Arenibacter algicola: one gene and its partner. The protein of the gene in region 2 interacts with the protein of the main gene of each other region in a pairwise test. Links are inferred from orthologs where the notes say so. Each region holds a gene or a part of one and is shown on either strand. Other genes may lie near its edges.

Region 1 (9,795 bases), on a different replicon or contig from region 2:
TAATTACAGGTAGTTCCGGACTTTATGAAAGCGCAATGGGTGATGGTTATCCCAAGCGTGGCGACTATGAATTTATAAAGAAAAAAGCTCAAGACGTATTTTATGATCCCGAAGTTGCCACCAAGGAAATTGTAGACGAAGTCTTTGCTACGGTAAACGACCGAATTAAACTGGTAAAAACTCTGGCCATCGCAAAAAGTGCCATTAGACACAACATGTCCAAAGATTTACCACATATGTTGACCCCTACCTGTATCATATGGGGCAAAAATGACAGTGTTACCCCTCCCAATGTGGCAGAAGAATTCCATGAACTACTTCCTGATTCCGATCTATACTGGATCGAAAAGTGCGGGCATGCCCCAATGATGGAACATCCACAGGAATTTAACACTGTACTTGACGCCTGGCTGGAAAAAAGAAATTTCTAAACTAGAGTTAAGTTATAAACCTCTAAAAGCGAACAAATGAAAATTAAGTCGGCCGACTTTGTTATGAGTAATTCCAACGTAGCAAATTGCCCTAAGGAACATTTGCCGGAATACGCATTTATTGGTCGCTCCAATGTAGGAAAGTCCTCCTTGATCAACATGCTCACCCAAAGAAAAAGTTTGGCCAAAACATCTGGTAGGCCAGGAAAGACACAACTTATAAATCACTTTAAAATAAACGAAAACTGGTTTTTGGTAGATCTACCCGGTTATGGTTATGCCCGTGTATCCAAAAAAGATAAAAAAACCTTTCAAAAATATATCACCGACTACTTTATAGAGCGCCAGCAATTGGTATGTGCATTTATTTTGATCGATATAAGACATGAACCTCAAAAAGTGGACATGGAATTTTTGGAATGGATGGGAGAAAACCAGATTCCGTTCTGCATGATTTTCACCAAAGCGGATAAATTGAAACCTAAAGCCATAGAAAACCATGTCAATGCCTATATCAAGGAATTATTGGAAGGAGTTTGGGAAGAGGCTCCCAATTATTTCGTTACCTCCTCTACCAACGGTATGGGTCAAGAAGAATTACTAAGCTTTATTGACGAATTAAACACCAATTTCTTCAAGGCATTGACCTAAAGTAACTTTCTGATTACCAGAAATTTGATCTAGGATAACTTTGCCCGTATGGCCAAAATTAGATCTTCTTGACTTTTCATGTCATTTATCTCTCCTTTGCGGAGAAACACTTGAAGCTTACCCTCTTTTAAAATGAAGACCTGTGGAAAGGACTCCCTATCCTGTTTTTCGTTAGGATAGCGCTTTTTAAACTCGTCCAGATGTAGAAATTCCATTTCCAGACCAGATCCTTTCCTAAACTCCTTCCATTTCTTATGTTCAGAAAAAAAGCCAAAGGTTATGGCACATAGGTTACAATTGTAAGTGTTGGGGTCCAAGATTTTATGTATACTGTCCAAAAGGGCATTACCCAAGCCGGAATTGGCATTGTATACAAACACAAGAGGCTTTGTTAGGGTACCATCCATCATTACAAATTAAGAATCTCTATCAGCAATTTAGTCGGTAAACACCGAAACTACTTAAAGGAATAGCTCTAAAACCAAGATACAGGCAAGAAACTTGATCGGTGCCTATTTTTTTAACTCCAATTTTTCTGCAAAATAATCGCAAAAATCCTTCATGGTTGCCGTCATTTTTTCATCCTGGGTAGCCTTCATAAAAGTGTCGGACAAGGAAACCAGGGTTTGATGAAAAAAAACTTTCATTTCATCTACCGGCATATCCTTGGTCCATAGATCAATCTTTAAAGATTCCTGGTTCTTACTATCCCATACGGACAATAGCATTGCCTTGGCTTTTTCATTGTCTATACCCCCATCCTGGGCGGACCACCATAGCTCTTCAGGGACCCTATTTTCGTCCAATCCAACTCGTAACGTAATTTCTGATGTATGTAGTTTTGCCATTGCTTTGTTTTTTGATTTGTATTAACTCTTACAGCTTTCTTGGCTTATACCCCGACCTTTTGAAAAGTTCTTCCTCAGGTAGGGTCAACATTTCCTGTAAAGTAATATTATTGTTATCCATAAAGGCCTTGACTATTTGCCAACCTAAATATCGCCCTATTTTACCAGGTGACTCGTTGTCCAATTCCAATTCAAACTTGGAAAAAGGAGCTGGATCCAAAAATCTTGGTCCCAATTTACTATTGGTGCTGTACAACAATTCGCGTTCAATAAAATAGCGCCAAACCTGCTCTTCGTTCACTGCTGCCCAATCCAACTCATCCGGTGTATAGCCTATAATAACAGCTTCATTTTTTTGGGGCATAAGCTGCTGCATTAAATACAGTTCTTTACCGTAATAAACAAGTTGCGATAAAAAAGTACGGTCGCGCGGTGGTGCCACAACAGCTTTGGCAAATGCACTTGCCACGTCGCGGGTCATGTATTGTTTATCCAAATCGTTAGCGATATATTTGGAAATACCTTGATAAAATTTATGGGAACTTCCTAAGTAGTTATCAAGACCAACAAGAAGCAAGCTATCCGTTAGAATAATTCTATTATTATAATCTACCTCCGAGGTAACCGTAACAACCTTTGGTATTGTATAATTAGGAAAATAATATTTTATATACTTAAACAACCACTCCATATCTTCCTTTTCACTTTCAAAGTCGGGGAAAGATTTTCCTACTTCATCCATAACTTCTACTTGTAGGGTATCCTGTAATTTGGCCACCCAAATGCTATCCGGATAATTGGCAGGGAAAAGATAGGGGTACTTTTCTTTTAGAATAGGAATATCCAAAGGTTTAGCTTCTGCAAACTCCCTATCAAATCTGTAAACCTTTAAATCTACGTTTATTTTAGAGACCTCATCGGCCAATTTATCGCTGCGATCACAACTGCAAAAAATAATAATTGGGATTAAAACAAGGAATATGGCCTTTCGCATTCTAAAGTAATTCGGTTAATGTTTTAAATATTAAACTCTAGGCTTTATTTTTACGGTGCAAAGTTAAGTTTTTAAACCTTATAAATTGTTCATATGCAGACCGAAAAAGTTATAGACCACATTGTAACATGGTTACAGGAATATGCCAACAACGCAAATATAAAGGGATTTGTAATCGGAATTTCCGGAGGTATAGATTCCGCGGTAACCTCTACCCTATGCGCGAGAACAGGACTACAACTTTTATGTTTGGAAATGCCCATACACCAGGCCGAAAGCCAAGTTACCCGTGCATCCGAACATATAAAATGGCTAAAAAAGAACTATAACAATGTTGAAAGACTACAGGTAAACCTTACACCCACTTTTGATAGTTTGGTAGATGCATTGCCCGCCGTTGACAATGAAGAGGATAGGTTTATGTCCTTGGCCAATACCAGGGCCAGATTAAGAATGACCACCTTATATTACTTTGCTGCCCTAAACAAACTGCTGGTAGCTGGTACCGGGAACAAGGTGGAAGATTTCGGCGTAGGCTTCTACACCAAATATGGAGATGGCGGTGTAGACTTAAGTCCGATTGCCGATCTACTAAAAACCGAAGTCTACGAAATTGCCAAGGTCCTTGGCGTTAACGAGGACATTATTAAGGCCGCACCCACCGATGGACTATGGGGCGACGACAGAACGGACGAAGACCAAATAGGAGCATCCTATCCAGAATTGGAATGGGCCATGCAAATGGACGAAGAAGGAAAAGCGGAGACGGATTTTTCTGATAGGCAAAAAGAGGTTTTTCAGATATACAAAAGATTTAACCGCGCAAACAGACATAAGATGGTTCCAATTCCTGTTTGTGAAATACCAAATTCGTTAAAATGAACCTCTCACCTAAGAACCAAGTGATTAAATCGAAAAAACATGTGAAAATTTTCCGTTTTGGATAAAAAAGTGAAGCTTTGCTTATCGAATTAGATATTTTAACCCTACATTGCATGTCAGTATTTTTAGACATGATTATTGATGTTGAAATCTAGAAAAATAACCTAAAATGATCAAAATTTTAATTGCTGATAATCATCCTATAGTACGGATGGGCGTAAAACAAGTCTTGGATTCGGTTTCCGATATTCAAGTTATCGCCGATGCATCTACCACCACGGAATTATTCAACAAACTGGAACTTTTTACCCCGGACGTAATTCTTCTGGAAATGGACATCCCCGAAATTAATGGCATTGCAACCCTTAGAAAAATAAAAAAGGAATACCCCAATATACGGGTTTTGATCTATAGCGGTCAGTCTGAAGATGTTTATGCCCTAAGTACTATCCGTGCAGGAGCTTTTGGCTACTTATCCAAAACATCGGAAATAGATTACATAATAAGCGCTATACGAAAAGTTAGCGAGGGCAATATGTTTATTACCAACGAATTGGCACAACGCCTTGCTTTTGATGAAGGCACACAAAAACCAAGAAGGTTCTTTAGAAAACTTTCCACAAGGGAGGTAGAAGTCCTTAAGCTCTTGGCCAGTGGTAAGCGAAACAAAGAAGTAGCACAAGGCTTGGATCTAAACGAAAAAACGGTCAGCACCTATAAGGCGCGCTTAATGCGTAAACTAAATGTTGACAACCTAGTGGATTTATTACAGCAGGCCAAAGCTTTGGAACTGTACTAGATATAATAACCAATCAAGAATAAAAAAGACTGATTTCCTAATAAATAGGACTTCAGTCTTTTTTTATCCACTCTATTCCGAAATCCTAAGAAAGAACCCTGTTGAGCTTTTTGTTCAACAATACATTGAGTTGTATATAATTCATAATCTCTTCCAAGGTTTCCATATTTCCTTCCTGTTTATTTAAGGTGTTCTCCTGAAGGGAACCTATCCTCTTTTTAATCAAGTAGCATCTCAACGTTAAAATGGTTTCGCTTACCAATTGGGAAATCCCTACTTTTTTATCTTTCGGATATATATCCTTTTCTTCCCAGCGATGCAGAACGTACTTTTCTTCTTCCATTAAAATTGAAGAAATTTCCGATGCCAGTTCTTGGTCCAAATTTGCAATAAAGTTGGTAATGGAAAAAATTTCCTTCTCATTAAGGTCTTCCATCAATCTATAATAAATATTTCTGAACTGCTCATTGGCAAGCTCAATTTCATCGTCCTGTAAATCGAGATATATCTTTTCGTAAACTTTGGCCTCCAGAGATTCCGGCTCCAGTTCCAAGTCGCCCTTTTCATTTTCCTTTAAAACCAAATCCTCGAATTGTTGTTCCATATCCCCATAAAGCAGCAACACCTCTATAATCTTACGCTCTAGCTCGTATTGCACATCTACCTTCTGTCTTAATGGTTCGTTCTTGACCACATCAAAGGCCTGCTGCTCCTGTTTTATCTTTTTATTGGCATCCGATACATCCTTTTTCCCAATCTGCGCCAAGGTATTGAACAAAACCGCCTCGGAAATATTCATAATCTGTGCACACTCCTGTATATAGATTTCCTTCTGTATCCTATCTGGAATTTTAGAAATACTATTAACAATATCCCTAACCGTATCCGCTCTTTTGATAGGGTCGTTGGCTGCTTCCTCTACCAACAAAGAAGCTTTGAACTGAATAAAGTCCTTGGAATTCTCCTGTAGGTATAGCACCACATCCTCATAGTCATTGTTCTTGGAAAAACTATCAGGGTCTTCCCCTTCCGGAAAGGTACATACTTTAACGTTCATCCCCTGTTCCAGAATAAGGTCTATTCCCCTAAGCGAAGCCCGTAATCCAGCCGCATCGCCATCGAACAAAACGGTTATATTCTTGGTGAGCCTATTGATCAATCTGATCTGATCTGAAGTCAAAGCCGTACCACTGGAAGAAACTACATTGTGAATACCCCTTTGGTACATCTGAATAACATCCGTATACCCTTCTACCAAGTAACAGTTGTCTTCCTTGGCAATAGCCTGCTTTGCATGGTAGATGCCATATAGCACCTTGCTTTTGTGGTAAATATCACTTTCCGGGGAATTTAAGTATTTGGCCGCCTTTTTATCATTCGTCAATATCCTGCCCCCAAAACCAAGCACCCTACCACTCATGCTGTGTATAGGAAACATAACTCGCCCTTTAAACCTATCAAAGGTCTTTTTGTTATCCTTGTCGGCCGCATCGTCCTTGACAATAGTAAGGCCCGTTTTCTCCAAATAATTTAATTGATACCCCTTGTTGAGGGCTGCTTTGGTAAAACCGTCCCACTGATCCAAACAATAGCCCAGATCAAACTTCTTGATGGTATCATCCGTAAAGCCACGTTCCTTAAAATAACTTAGACCAATGGCCTTGCCCTGCTCCCTTTCCCATAAGACCTCCGAGAAATATTTCTGGGCAAATTCAGAAACCAGATACATACTTTCCCGTTCATTGGTCTGTTCTTTCTGTTCGTTGCTCAGCTCTGTTTCCTCAATTTCAATATTGTACTTTCTGGCCAAATATTTAATAGCCTCAGGATAGGAAAAATGTTCGTGCTCCATCAAAAAAGCTACAACATTCCCTCCCTTACCACTACTAAAATCCTTCCATATCTGTTTTACCGGCGAGACCATGAAGCTAGGGCTACGCTCATCGGTAAAAGGACTTAGCCCCTTAAAGTTGGAGCCCGATTTCTTTAATTGCACAAAATCCCCTATGACCTCCTCCAAACGGGCTGATTCATATACTTTATCTATAGTGGTTTTTGAAATCAATCTTTACATTTTTTAGAAGGTTAAAGATAGTACTTTAAGGTCTGTTGTAAAAAGGAAAACCATGCTTGTAAAAGAAATATTGCTAAATTGCGATTTCCATTTAGAAGAATAAACCAATAGGAAATGATATTATTTCTAGGAACCAAACCCGGAAAAACAACTTCAAAATTGCTTCAAAATGTGGCCTGTCCCTACTGCGGCAATAAGGACACCTTAACAGCAGTAACAAGTACCACCCATTTTCACCTTTTCTGGATTTCCCTTTTTAGAGTGGGCTCCTTTTCCTCCATAAGCTGTTCCCATTGCAAAAGAACTTATTACCAGGATGAATTTACCGAAGAAATGCAACGCGGTATAGATACCGGAAAGAGCCTGGAACAAACCAACTAATATTAATTCAATTATCACAAACCAAAGTGTGGTCGGAAACCGATTTCATACTGATTACAGAGTTAAAGACTTACTTTTTACGGTCTACCACATAGTTCACCATAAGTTTAAGCGAACTTTTATATTCAGAATCTGGATAGGCATCCAATAAGGCCAAGGCTTCTTCCTTGTAGGCCAGCATTTTTTTTACGGCATATTCAAGACCACCGTTCGCTTTTACAAAAGCAATGACTTCCTTGACCCGTTTTTTATCCTTGTTGTGATTCTTAATGGAATTGATCAACCATTTTTTTTCCGTCTTGGAACATTTATTAAGAACATATATCAAGGGCAGGGTCATTTTTTGTTCCTTGATGTCGATACCCGTAGGCTTGCCAATTCTTTCCTCCCCGTAATCGAACAGATCATCCTTGATTTGAAAGGCCATACCTATGAGCTCCCCAAATTTCCTAAAAGTTTCCACATCCGGAGAATCCGGCTTTACAGAACAGGCCCCCAGACTACAGCAAGCAGCGATCAAGGTTGCTGTCTTCTGCCTTATAATTTCATAATATACCTCCTCGGTAATGTCCAAACGCCTTGCCTTCTCAATTTGCAGCAATTCTCCCTCACTCATTTCACGTACAGCGACAGAAATAATTTTAAGTAGATCAAAATCACCATTATCTATAGACAGCAGAAGGCCTTTGGAAAGAAGATAATCCCCAACCAATACAGCAATTTTATTCTTCCATAAAGCATTTACAGAAAAGAAGCCACGGCGTTTGTTGCTATCGTCTACCACATCGTCATGTACCAAGGTGGCCGTATGTATGAGCTCAATGACCGATGCACCCCTATAGGTCCTTTCGTTTACCTCACCATTGTTTAACATTTTCGCCGTAAGAAAGACGAACATTGGGCGCATCTGCTTCCCTTTTCTGTTAACGATATAGTAAGTAATCCTATTTAATAAGGCAACCTTGGAAGACATGGATTCATAAAACTTTTTTTCAAAAAGTTCCATTTCCTGATTAATCGGTTCCTTTATTTGGGATACAATTTTCAAGGGATTATTTAAGCTGTTTTGGATTGCTAGTTCAGTTGCGTAAAATTAGGTAAAAAAACATAGTAATTAACAGCCAACAATGGTAATGTAACCCTAAATTATAGATTTCAGCGAATTTGCATAAGGGATTGACACGAGTAAAAGTTGCCTTGCCTCGGACCAGGATTCTCTAAGATTTATTGGCCAACTGCCCACAGGCCGCATCAATATCCTTGCCCCTGGAACGTCTTACGGTAACCGTTATGCCATTTTGCTCCAAAGTTCTGACATACATTTCAATGGCAGTATTATTTGCCTGTTGAAAATCCCCATCGTCTATAGGGTTGTACTCTATAAGGTTAACCTTGGAGGGGGCAAACCTGCAGAAATCCACCAAGGCATTGGCATCCCTTTGGGTGTTGTTAATACCTTCCCAAACCACATATTCATAGGTTATTCTACTTTTTGTCTTTTGGTACCAATATTCAAGTGCCTCCCTTAGGTCGGCCAAGGTAAAAGTTGCGTTAAAGGGCATTATGGAAGTCCTTATTTCATCTATGGCAGAATGCAAGGAAACAGCCAATTTAAATTTCACTTCCTCGTCCGCCATTTTACGTATCATTTTTGGAACACCTGAAGTAGACACGGTAATGCGCTTGGGAGACATCCCCAATCCTTCAGGAGAGGTTATCTTATCAATTGCCTTAAGTACATTGTTATAATTCATCAAGGGCTCTCCCATACCCATAAAAACAATATTGCTCAAAGGACGATCAAAATATAACCTGCTCTCATTATCAATGGCCACTACCTGGTCATAAATCTCGTCCGGGTTAAGATTTCTCATCCGCTTTAGTCGGGCAGTAGCACAAAATTTACAATCCAAACTGCAGCCCACTTGACTGGACACACAGGCGGTTGTTCTGGTCTTGGTAGGAATTAACACAGATTCCACTATGAGATCATCGTGTAGGCGAACTGCATTTTTAATGGTTCCGTCACTACTTCGTTGCATTTGATCCACCTTAATGTGGTTGATCACAAAATTATCCTCCAACATCTGCCTGGTTTCTTTGGAAATATTGGTCATATCCTCAAAGGTATGGGCCGATTTTTGCCATAGCCATTCATAGACCTGGTTGCCCCTAAAGGCCTTGTCTCCCTGGGATTCAAAGAACGACCTAAGTTGATCTTTGGTATATGCCCTTATATCCTTCTTATTTTTTGCAACTTCCACTTCCTAAAGATAAATGATTCTATAAAAAAATCCCGTCAATCCACAATTATCTGCGATACTGACGGGATCTTAGTATTATTTTTGGACACCTATATAATCAACATTGCATCCCCGTAAGAATAAAACTTATACCCTTCCAATATTGCCTCTTTATATGCCTTTTTCATCAAATCGTGTCCCATAAAAGCCGAAACCATCATCAAGAGAGTAGATTTGGGCAAATGAAAATTGGTCACCATGGCATTGGCTATACTAAAATCGTAAGGAGGAAAAACAAACTTGTTTGTCCAACCATCAAAGGTATTTAGCGTCTGCTGAGAAGACACCGCACTTTCCAAAGCTCTCATAGCGGTTGTACCTACAGCACATATCCTACGCTTCTTAAGTTTGGCGGAATTCACAATTTCAGTTGCCTTTTCATCTATGATCAATTCCTCACTATCCATCTTGTGTTTGGAAAGATCCTCTACT
Region 2 (10,700 bases):
CTTTACCTTCAAATCCGTAATTTCTATAGGTTTCGGGCACTCCTATAATTTTAACCCCTTTCTTGGTTTTAAAGGCCTTCTTCTCATCTTCGGTCAAGTTTTTAACCTCAAAGCCCAGAACAGGAATAATGATCGTTTGCCGTTCCTTAAGCATTACTGGTACTTCCATCCGCTCATCACCACGTAAAACGGTTACCAAAAGCTCGTCTCCAGGTCTTTTGGAAGATATATAGCCTATAAGATCTGCGAATTTGTGAATCTCAACATTGTCTATATTTTTTATAATGTCCCCTTCTTTCAATTCTGCGTCAAAAGCACCTGAATCCTCCTCAACGCCCGCTATATAAACCCCATCAATTTCATTTATTCCGTTTTCAACAGCATATGGACTGTTCATGGGAACCGTGTTGATACCTAAAATCCCTTTCTGAACATTGCCATATTCCATAATGTCCTCCACTACTTTTTTCGCAATATTGCTGGGCACTGCAAAGGAATATCCTACATAGGAACCTGTTTGTGATGTAATGGCAGTATTGATACCAATAAGGTCGCCATTGGTGTTTACCAAAGCTCCACCACTGTTTCCAGGGTTTACGGCTGCATCTGTCTGAATGAACGACTGATCCAAACTGGCCAAGGCCCTGGCTTTGGCACTAACTATCCCGGCTGTAACCGTGGAGGTTAGATTAAAAGGGTTTCCTACGGCCAAGACCCATTCTCCCACCTTGGTGTTGTCCGAGTCCCCAAAAGCCAGATAAGGCAGTTGCCTGTCGACATCTATTTTTATCAGGGCAATATCAGAATTAGGGTCGGTACCGATCAATTCGGCATCGTAGGTTTTATTATTATTTAGAGTAACCTGCAGTTGATCGGCATTGGAGATTACATGGTTATTGGTAACAATATAGCCATCCTGTGAGATGATTACCCCGGAACCAGTACCGACTTGAGGGGTCTGACTGCCGCTATAACCGTAGAAATATTCCATGATGCTGGATGGACCCTTGCTCACGGTAACATTTTTAACGTGTACAACGGCATTAACGGTGTTCTGGGCAGCCATAGTAAAATCTACTTCATTGATGCCCGCACCCTTTGCGGAAGTAGGGGTGAAACTGGATGAAATCATCTTTGCTCCACTGTCCTCCTGTATTACTGCATAATTTGGTTTCTCTAAAAAAAGTTTGTAAGCACCTAGTGTAATAGCACCTGCAAAAACAGAGACCAATAATAAACTTCCAAATTTCTTCATAAAAACATTTTTTTAATTTGCTAAAGTAAAATTAACACAATTCTATAGCAATTATTTGGCTTTAACGAGTTTTTAACTGATAAATAAACCTTAATAAAATTATATCTTTGCTTTATAAATTACAATATGCAACTGAATTTCTTTAAATACCAAGGAACTGGAAATGACTTTGTCATGATCGATAACCGCAAAGAGTTTTTTCCAAAGGAAAATGTTGGCTTGGTCTCTTTTTTATGTGATAGAAGATTTGGCATTGGTGCCGATGGACTCATTTTACTGGAAAATGACGAGGACACTGATTTTAAAATGGTCTATTATAATTCTGATGGCAGACAGGGTACTATGTGCGGTAATGGAGGCAGGTGTATTGTGGCCTTTGCCCATTATTTGGGGGTTGTGGACCAAAATACATCATTTATGGCGGTAGACGGACTTCATAATGCGATTATTGCAAATGGTATTGTTAGTTTGGAGATGCAGAATGTAAAGGAAATAAAGGAAAAGTCCAATTCATTATTTCTCAATACAGGTTCCCCGCACCATGTTCAGTTGGTAGACGGACTTAAGGATTTTGATGTCCGCAAGGAAGGTGCAAAGCTTCGTTATGGTTTGTACGGTGAACAAGGAAGCAATATCAACTTTGTAGATCAGGCCACGGAGGATACCTTTAATGTAAGGACCTATGAGCGGGGAGTGGAAGATGAGACCTTTTCCTGTGGAACCGGGGTAACTGCCGTTGCGTTGGCCATGCATCATTCCGGGAAGACCAATAAGGATTCCGTAAAGATCATTACCCCTGGGGGCAATCTACAGGTGAAATTTAAAAGCAATGCAAATGGATACGATAATATATGGTTGACAGGTCCGGCACAACTCGTTTTTAAAGGGGAGATAAATGTTGAGTCTTAAAGGGGAACAGATTTACCTAAGGGCCTTGGAGCCCAAAGATTTGGATTTCCTATATGATTTGGAGAACAATCCCGAGATATGGGAAATAAGCGGCACCACTGCACCCTATTCCAAACACGTGTTACAACTTTACCTGGAAAATGCCCATAAAGATATATATGAGGTAAAACAATTGCGATTGTGTATTTGCAATTTGGAAGGCACTGTAATGGGTTTAATTGATTTATTTGATTTTGACCCCAAGAATTTGAGAGTGGGAATGGGTATTATTGTTAGCCGGAAGGGGGATAGAAACAAAGGGGTTGGTGCTGAAGCCATAGAGATATTAACCAATTATGCCTTTTTGGTATTGGGAATGAGACAGGTTTATGTGAATGTAATGGAGGAAAACGCTCCTAGCATACATTTGTTTTCAAAACTGGGGTTTGAGAAAGTTGGAGTTAAAAAAGATTGGATTTACTCCAATGGAGTTTATAAAAATGAAATCTTGTTTCAAAAGATAAATAGCTAATGTATATAAAGAGAATTTTATTGGTTATCGTCATTGCCGGAATGTTGGTGGGAGGTGCATTCGCCTTTATGGTTTATAGGGCCTTCTTTGTGCCCAATACGCAATTTGGCAATGAAGTTGCCTATGTATTTATACCTTCAAATTCGGACTTCCAAGAAGTTAAGTCTATTATGGAACCCCTTTTGAAGGATCTGAAAACTTTTGAATCCGCAGCGGATAAAAAAGGCTACAGCACCAATATAAAAGCAGGAAAATATGCCATAAAAAAGGGGATGAGCAATAACGATATTGTCAACTCGCTGAGAAGTGGCAATATTCCCGTAAAAGTTGCTTTTAACAACCAGGAGAATCTGGCGGATCTGGCGGGTAGGATATCGCTTCAGATCGAGGCGGATAGTACAGCTTTATTGAGTGCCTTTGGGGAGCTGGATTTTCTAAAAGCAAATGGGTTTAATGATAAAACGGCACTTTCCATGTATATTCCAAACAGCTATGAGTTTTTCTGGAATACTTCTGCGGAGGGATTTAGGGAAAGGATGTTGAAGGAATACAAAAGGTTTTGGAACGAAGAACGTATAGCCAAATCGAAATCCCTGGGACTAAACTCCTCACAGGTCATTACCTTGGCATCCATTGTACATAAAGAGACGGCAAAAGTAGATGAGCGGCCTAGGGTGGCAGGTGTATATCTAAACCGATTGGCTACGGGGATGTTGCTACAGGCCGATCCAACAGTGATTTATGCCATTAAATTGCATACGGGGAATTTTGATACCATTATAAAAAGAGTGTTGTATAAAGATCTGGAACTGGATTCGCCCTATAATACCTATAAATACGGAGGTTTGCCTCCAGGACCAATTGCCATGCCCGATATTTCGGCCATAGATGCTGTTTTAAATCCGGAAAAACATGACTATTATTATTTTGTGGCGAATGTGGAAGATTTTGGTTATCACAAGTTTGCAAAGACATTGACGCAGCATAACCGAAATAAGGAGCAGTATGTCCGGTGGATAAACAGTCAAAAGATAAACCGCTGAACCACTGATCCTTATTTCTGTGTTATTTATCCAATAATCATAACATTTTATACAAAGTTGCGTTAAAATAGGTCTGTTTTTAAAAATCGGGCATATCTTTGTAAAGTGAAATTTAAGCAAACCCTTTTTGGTTATAAGTCTTAAGAAAACAAATGTATGAGAAAGTGGACAAGTTATTTGTTCCCCGTTATCATGATTTTTATTCTTGTAAGTTATGGGTTTAGGCCAGTTAAAATGGTGCTTCCCGAGGCTTTTAGAGTAGATGGACCTACCGAAGTTTTGTTTCCCAAACACAGAACTGTTTTAAAAACGAATATGGCTGCGCCACCTTTTTTAGGAACATCCTACAACGGGTTTAAAGAGGCTTTAGCCTTTAAGGAATCTCAAGGAAATTATTTTACCACCAATGCCTTAGGTTATCTAGGAAAATATCAATTTGGTATAGGTACCCTAGAGTTGCTAGGCGTTTACAACGCTACATTGTTTCTTAACGATCCAATATTGCAGGAGAGGGTATTTCATACCAATCTTTCCAGAAATAAGTGGATTCTGAGAAGGGATATTAAACGTTTTGTTGGTTTGGTAATTAATGGTCAGGAGATTACGGAATCGGGTATACTGGCAGCTGCACATTTGGCAGGAGCAGGGAATGTAAAAAAGTATTTAAGATCTAATGGTGAATTAAATGTAGATGATGACTTTGGGTCATCTGTTTCCTACTATATCAAGAAATTTTCCGGATACGATATTTCCCATGTAACCCCCAAGAAAAATCCTAGAATATAAAGAATTTGTAATTATGAAAATGGAAAGACCCTAGCAAAATGTTAGGGTTTTTTTATGCGTGAATAATAAAAATAGTGGGTCTCTTGTGAAGGTCAACAGACATTCTCTGCCAATCCATCACTTTTTTTGTAGCGATGAACTCTGTGGGCAATGTTATGTCGCAGGCAATGCAAACCAAGGTTTGAGGAGAAAGTGTTTTTATTAATTCGGCCAAAAGTTTATCGTTTCTGTAGGGTGTTTCAATAAAAATTTGGGATTGATCAAAATCTCTGGATAGTTTTTCAAATCTCTTGATGCTCTTTTTTCTTTCCCCGGCTTCAATAGGCAAATAGCCATTGAAAGCAAAACTTTGACCGTTTAGACCACTGGCCATTAAGGCCAATAAAATAGAGGAGGGGCCTACCAGCGGTACTACCTGTACTCCTTTTTGATGGGCAATACTCACGATATCGGCACCGGGATCGGCAATTCCCGGGCAACCAGCTTCCGATATAATGCCTACATTATAACCTTCAAAACAAGGGTCCAAAAAAGTGGGAAGTATTTCTGGTTCCGTAAATTTGTTAAGTACATTGATATGTAGACTTGGCTGCGATTTTTTGGAACTGATCTTTTTTATAAAGTGCCTAGCCGTTTTTTCATTTTCAACTATGTAATGATCAATTTGTTCAATGGTCCTTTTGATGGATATGGGCAGAACTTCCAAGGGCTCGTTATCGCCCAGGGTGGTTGGGATTAAATATAATTTTCCAATATTGCCCATTGTTTGGTCCATAGGGATTAGGTTATTTATGAATTATGTCCTGTGCAATAAGGTTGCATGCCGCATCAATTAATTGAAATACTTCTTCAAATTCATCTTCCCCTCCATAATAGGGGTCTGGAACTTCTTTGCTGGTAACGTTTGATCTATGAAGTAATAAATTAACTTTGGCAATCGCGTTTTCATTTTCGGCCAGGGCAACAATGTTTTCGTAATTACTTCTATCCATAGCGTAAATCAGATCATATTCGTCAAAATCTTTGGCGGTGAATTGCCTGCATCGCTGCTGACTAATGTCTATTCCATATTTTTTAGCTATTGATATGGATCTGCTATCGGGTTTTTTTCCAATATGGTAACTGGCGGTACCCGCAGAATCCACATGTATGGTTTCCTTGTCCAATTTGCTTTTTAAAATACCCTCGGCCAATGGTGACCTACATATATTCCCCAAACAGACCATAAGGACTTTGGTTCTCATGGCAATGGAGGTTTTAAGAAAACTTCTTGGTTAGATCGTCTATATATTTTCGGAACTGCTTGTCGGTCTCTGCAAGATTGTCTACGGTCTTACAGGCGTGTAGCACTGTAGCGTGGTCTCTTTTTCCAATTTGTGACCCAATACTTGCCAATGAGGCTTTGGTGAATTTTTTCGCAAAGAACATTGCCAATTGTCTGGCCTGTACAATATGTCTTTTTCTTGTTTTTGACTGTAGAGTGGCCACATCCATTTCGAAATAGTCGGAAACTACCTTTTGGATATAATCAATGGATACCTCCCTCTTGGTGTTTTTAACGAATTTCTCCACTACCAATTGGGCCAATTCCAGAGTAACTTCTTTCTTGTTGAAGGAAGATTGGGCAATCAAGGAAATAATTGCTCCTTCCAATTCCCTGATATTGGTTTTTATGTGCTTGGCAACGTAGTCTATAATGTCGTCTGGCATTTCTACACCATCCCGATACAATTTATTTTTTAAAATCGATATCCTTGTTTCGTAGTCAGGTGTTTGGAGCTCGGCAGATAATCCCCATTTAAATCGGGAAAGCAAACGCTGTTCAATGTCCTGCATATCAACAGGGGCTTTGTCCGAAGTTAGGATAACCTGTTTGCCGTTTTGGTGCAAATGATTGAAAATATGGAAGAACACATCCTGAGTTCCCGATTTTCCCGATAAAAATTGCACGTCATCAATGATGAGCACATCTATCAACTGATAGAAATGAATAAAATCGTTTCTAGTATTTTTCTTTACCGATTCAATATATTGTTGGGTAAATTTCTCAGCAGAGATATATAATACGGTCCTTTCTGGATATTTATCCTTGATTTCCACGCCTATGGCATGGGCCAAATGTGTTTTTCCCAAACCTACACCGCCAAACACTAATAATGGATTAAAGGAAGTTCCCCCAGGTTTGTTGGCAACGGCCATTCCTGCCGATCTAGCCAATCGGTTGGAGTCGCCTTCCAAGAAATTATCAAAATTATAACTTGGGTTTAATTGGGATTCAATCTTTATGTTTCTGATCCCAGGTATTACAAATGGATTTTTTAATTCCGGATTTTTGGATTTTATGGCCACGTCCAATTCCTGAGGCTCTACATGGGATCTATTGGAACTAGGTATTTTTTCTGTAAAAGGTTCCCGATTGCCATAGGTGTTTTCCATTTTAATGATGTACACCAATTTAGCGGTCTCACCCAATTCTTTGGTAAGGGCTACTTTTAATAGTTTAACATAGTGCTCTTCCAGCCATTCATAAAAAAATTTACTGGGAACTTGAATGCTCAGGGCATTATCGGAAAGCTTAACAGGTTTAATTGGCTCGAACCAAGTTTTGAATGCCTGCGGTTGGATATTGTCTTTTATAAAGTCCAAACAATGGTTCCATACGGACGTTGCAGTAACACTCATTTTTAATGTTTTCTTTTTTTGGTTAGTGTAAATTACGGATGATATTCTGCCAGGTTAAATGGGACTATCAAGTGGGCAAATATGTGAACAAATATTCTAAAAAAAAAATCCAAAGTGGTTGAATTTTCTCTTTTTTTTTCTCATGTTGTACCACATTATTTTCACACTTTTAAATATAAAGGTTTTACACGGAATAACATGGATTTTAATGAATTTTCTTTTAGGGTCAGGTATGGCGAAACAGATCAAATGGGAGTAGTTTATCACGGGAATTACGCGCAATATCTGGAGATGGGACGGGTTGAGTGGCTAAGGTCCATGGGCATTTCCTACAAAAAGATGGAGGAAAACGGAATAATGTTGCCTGTAATTTCTTTAAGCATTTTATTTAAGAAATCGGCAGTATATGACGATCTTTTAACAGTTACCACCTATATCCGTAAGCGGCCTATGGTAAGAATAGAATTTGACTATGAAATACGAAATGAGGCCAAAGAATTGTTAATAGAAGCCAACACGGTTCTGGCATTTATGGATATGAAAACCAATAAGCCCATAAAATGTCCAGATTATATTCTGGATAACCTAGACATCTAATTTTTTAATTTTTACGGGATACATTGCTGTAAAAACATTTTCGGTAAGAAGGGCGTCGTTTTTTCTAACCGAAATCTCGATTTTGCAATCCATTTCCATTTTCTGGCTAACAATTTCCATTTGATGCTGCTTTAAGGTGCGCATAACCTTGTCCATTTCCGAATATTCAAAACAAAGCAAATATCGTTGCTGAAGTGTTTTTTCTATTATATCCGCCGAATCCAGTGCCATTTGTGCCGCTGTCCTATAAGCGGATATCAATCCTCCTACCCCTAGTTTTGTACCTCCAAAGACACGGGCCACGGCAACTAGGACATTGGTTACTCCAAAAGACTGTATTTGGCCGTATATGGGCATTCCTGCGGAATTATTGGGTTCACCATCGTCATTGGCCCTGTAATTAACATCTTCAACTCCCAACTGCCAGGCATAGCATACATGGTTGGCGGTATGATGTTGTTTTCTGAGTTCTTCAATAATGGGTTTTACCTCGTCCTCATGCAGTATCGGGTAGGCGTAACCAAAAAACTTGCTTTTCCGTTCTTTGAACAAAATTTCCTCCGAAGGTGTGTTTAAGGTTTTGTAAACGTCCAAATCCATATGGTTCTATTAAAAAAAAGCTACTAGAAGAATACTGATAATCGCTAGTGTAATTCCCATCCAATTTTTTATGCTGATGCGTTCTTTAAAGAGAACTACCCCCAACAAGGTAGAGAACATAACTATGGCCACATTGTTTATGGTGAAAACAGAGGCACTATTTAGATTTTCGTGCTGTAGTGCGCGCAACAGATAAAATATCGAAAAATAATTTAGAATGCCCAAGGTAATTCCGCCGAGAATGGTCGTTAAATTGGGAGCCAACCATTTTTTAAAGGCTTTGATCGTAATAAAAATCAGCCCTGTAGTTGCGGCAGAACCAAAAACCACCGCAGAGAATAAAGGAAACTCCTCCTTGGGGACCAAGGTCTCCTCCAAATACTTAATACTGGTATCTATTACCCCGGAACCAATAAAAACCAAGGTGGGCAATAGAATGATATTCTTCTTTAAGGGGACATCCTTTTCCTTGATAGAGGCAAAGTATACGGCAGCCAGGGCCAATAGTATACCTACGGATTTCAAAGCCCCCAGTTTTTCATTGTAGACAAACAGCCCAAATATGACCGGAATTACCAAGGACATTTTAGTAGCGACCGAAGCCACCGAGACACCACTTTTTTGCGAGGTGGCGGCCATGAGGTTAAATACAAGTATGAACAATATTCCCAAAACCAAAGTTCCCAGAAACCATGGTTTTGCAGGTATTTCCAGCAACTCTATTTTTTTTTCGTAGAAAAACATTCCTACCGCGGAGGCTACTATATAGTTGATTATGATGGCGTAAAGAGTTTGGATCCTAAAGGTATCATACAGTTTGAAAACCACAAAAATTAAGCTGGAAAACAGTATACTTAAGGCTAGATCCAACATGTTATAGTCGTTCCTTTAAATTAACCACATCTTCCTTGCCTACAATTAGATTCCATGTCTTTATGCCCAATTCCCTGGCTGCATCCGTATTTTCCTTGGTGTCGTCTATAAAGAGTGTATCCTTGGGTTCCAATCTATTTTGCTCCAGAACATATTGAAATATTTCGTGGTTCGGTTTTCTCAATTGGATTTCATGTGATAAATAAAACTGCTCAAACGAACTTTTAAATCGCCCAAAACTTTCATTGCCCATGATCTTGATTACGTGAGGAATATGCAAGGCATTGGTGTTGCTTAAAAGGAAAAGCCTATAACTGTTCTCCTTTGCCAAGTTCTCCAAAAAGTTTAGGCGATATTCTGGAAAATCCAACAACATGGAATTCCAAATATCGGTTATCGCTTGGGGGCCAAGGTGTGGGAAATCAGGTTGCAGTCTCTCCACAAATTCCTGAGGACTAATTTTGCCTACTTCGAAGTCTTCATTAATAGTGTGGTATTTAGGTAAAAATTTTTGGATACCATTATCTTGAAGTGCTCTAAAAACTACCTGTTTGTCCAGGTTGATGAAGATGTCCCCAAAATCGAATATGATGTTTTTAATCATGTTTTAAGAGTGTTAATATGTCAGATTCTATTTGCGTTTCACTTTGAAGAACACCTTGAATCCTAGGAGATTCCAAGCCTTCCCCAAATTGACTCTTGCCCTTAAAAATTCTAGCCTCGTCCCATAAATCGGAGTCTATAAAGCTTTGTAGTGTTTGTGCCCCTCCTTCAATGATAACACTTATAATTTCATGCTTATGTAGGATGGTACAAATTTGGGTTGCCAAATTATTTTCAAAATCGATAGCCTCATATAAAATTCCCTGATGTGGAATTTTGGGACATTGGGCGGTTATAATGATGGTTTTTACGCTTCCATCCAGAACATGATGTTTATTGTTGATTTTCAAATCCCTGTCCAAAACAATTCTAATCGGATTCCGGCCTTTCCAATGACGAACGTTTAACTTGGGGTTATCTACCAATACTGTGTTGGTGCCAACCAAAATGGCCTGTTCCTGACTGCGCCATAGGTGGACCAGTTGTTGGGAGTAAGGATTGCTGATCCAGTAAGGTTCGGGATTGTCACTTCTTTTATCTTGGGCGGGAGCTATGAAGCCATCGGCCGTTTCTGCCCATTTCAAAATAATATAAGGTCTTTTTTTGGTATGGGAGGTTAGGAACCGTTTATGGTGTTCCGTGCATTCTTTTTCCAGTACACCCACAGTGACATTGCAGCCTGCAGCTTTTAATTTTTCAATGCCTTTGCCGGCAACTTTGTCATGTGGATCCAAAAGGCCTATAACAACATTCGGAATTTGATGCTTAACAATAAGGTCTGCACATGGAGGCGTTTTTCCATAATGGGAACATGGTTCCAGGGTAACATATAGGGTGGCTT

What was found.
Region 1: the proteins of dnaA (region 2) and nadE interact in binary tests that used the Escherichia coli proteins (3 or more experiments, as listed by UniProt). The link is inferred for Arenibacter algicola from one-to-one orthologs.

Annotation. Positions count from the first base shown.
Region 1 is NZ_JPOO01000001.1:977,023-986,817, reverse strand. What follows is about bases 1,968-4,911. They hold nadE (NAD(+) synthase), read left to right. Parts: upstream 1,968-3,017; coding sequence 3,018-3,806; downstream 3,807-4,911. Other genes in these bases: dnaG (DNA primase), read right to left, coding at 4,691-4,911; U735_RS0104205 (response regulator), read left to right, coding at 3,976-4,605; gldB (gliding motility lipoprotein GldB), read right to left, coding at 1,968-2,924. In the rest of the region: U735_RS0104235 (alpha/beta fold hydrolase), read left to right, coding at 1-431; yihA (ribosome biogenesis GTP-binding protein YihA/YsxC), read left to right, coding at 468-1,082; U735_RS0104225 (GTPase), read right to left, coding at 1,112-1,462; gliding motility protein GldC, read right to left, coding at 1,595-1,930; more of gldB, read right to left, coding at 1,959-1,967; more of dnaG, read right to left, coding at 4,912-6,670; U735_RS0104195 (zinc-ribbon domain-containing protein), read left to right, coding at 6,794-7,060; U735_RS0104190 (polyprenyl synthetase family protein), read right to left, coding at 7,131-8,108; 23S rRNA (adenine(2503)-C(2))-methyltransferase RlmN, read right to left, coding at 8,278-9,324; tRNA preQ1(34) S-adenosylmethionine ribosyltransferase-isomerase QueA, read right to left, coding at 9,414-9,795. UniProt on the Escherichia coli protein: Catalyzes the ATP-dependent amidation of deamido-NAD to form NAD. Uses ammonia as a nitrogen source.
Region 2 is NZ_JPOO01000003.1:1,005,791-1,016,490, reverse strand. Bases 4,975-7,856 are described here. They hold dnaA (chromosomal replication initiator protein DnaA), read right to left. Parts: upstream 7,187-7,856; coding sequence 5,762-7,186; downstream 4,975-5,761. Other genes in these bases: U735_RS0114630 (IMPACT family protein), read right to left, coding at 7,772-7,856; U735_RS0114635 (acyl-CoA thioesterase), read left to right, coding at 7,385-7,783; U735_RS0114645 (low molecular weight protein-tyrosine-phosphatase), read right to left, coding at 5,290-5,748; U735_RS0114650 (SAM-dependent methyltransferase), read right to left, coding at 4,975-5,279. Also shown: U735_RS0114675 (S1C family serine protease), read right to left, coding at 1-1,255; dapF (diaminopimelate epimerase), read left to right, coding at 1,382-2,164; U735_RS0114665 (GNAT family N-acetyltransferase), read left to right, coding at 2,151-2,675; endolytic transglycosylase MltG, read left to right, coding at 2,675-3,718; U735_RS0114655 (hypothetical protein), read left to right, coding at 3,875-4,504; more of U735_RS0114650, read right to left, coding at 4,557-4,974; more of U735_RS0114630, read right to left, coding at 7,857-8,383; U735_RS0114625 (DMT family transporter), read right to left, coding at 8,393-9,256; U735_RS0114620 (HAD family hydrolase), read right to left, coding at 9,258-9,860; bifunctional diaminohydroxyphosphoribosylaminopyrimidine deaminase/5-amino-6-(5-phosphoribosylamino)uracil reductase RibD, read right to left, coding at 9,853-10,700. UniProt on the Escherichia coli protein: Plays an essential in the initiation and regulation of chromosomal replication. Binds in an ATP-dependent fashion to the origin of replication (oriC) to initiate formation of the DNA replication initiation complex once per cell cycle.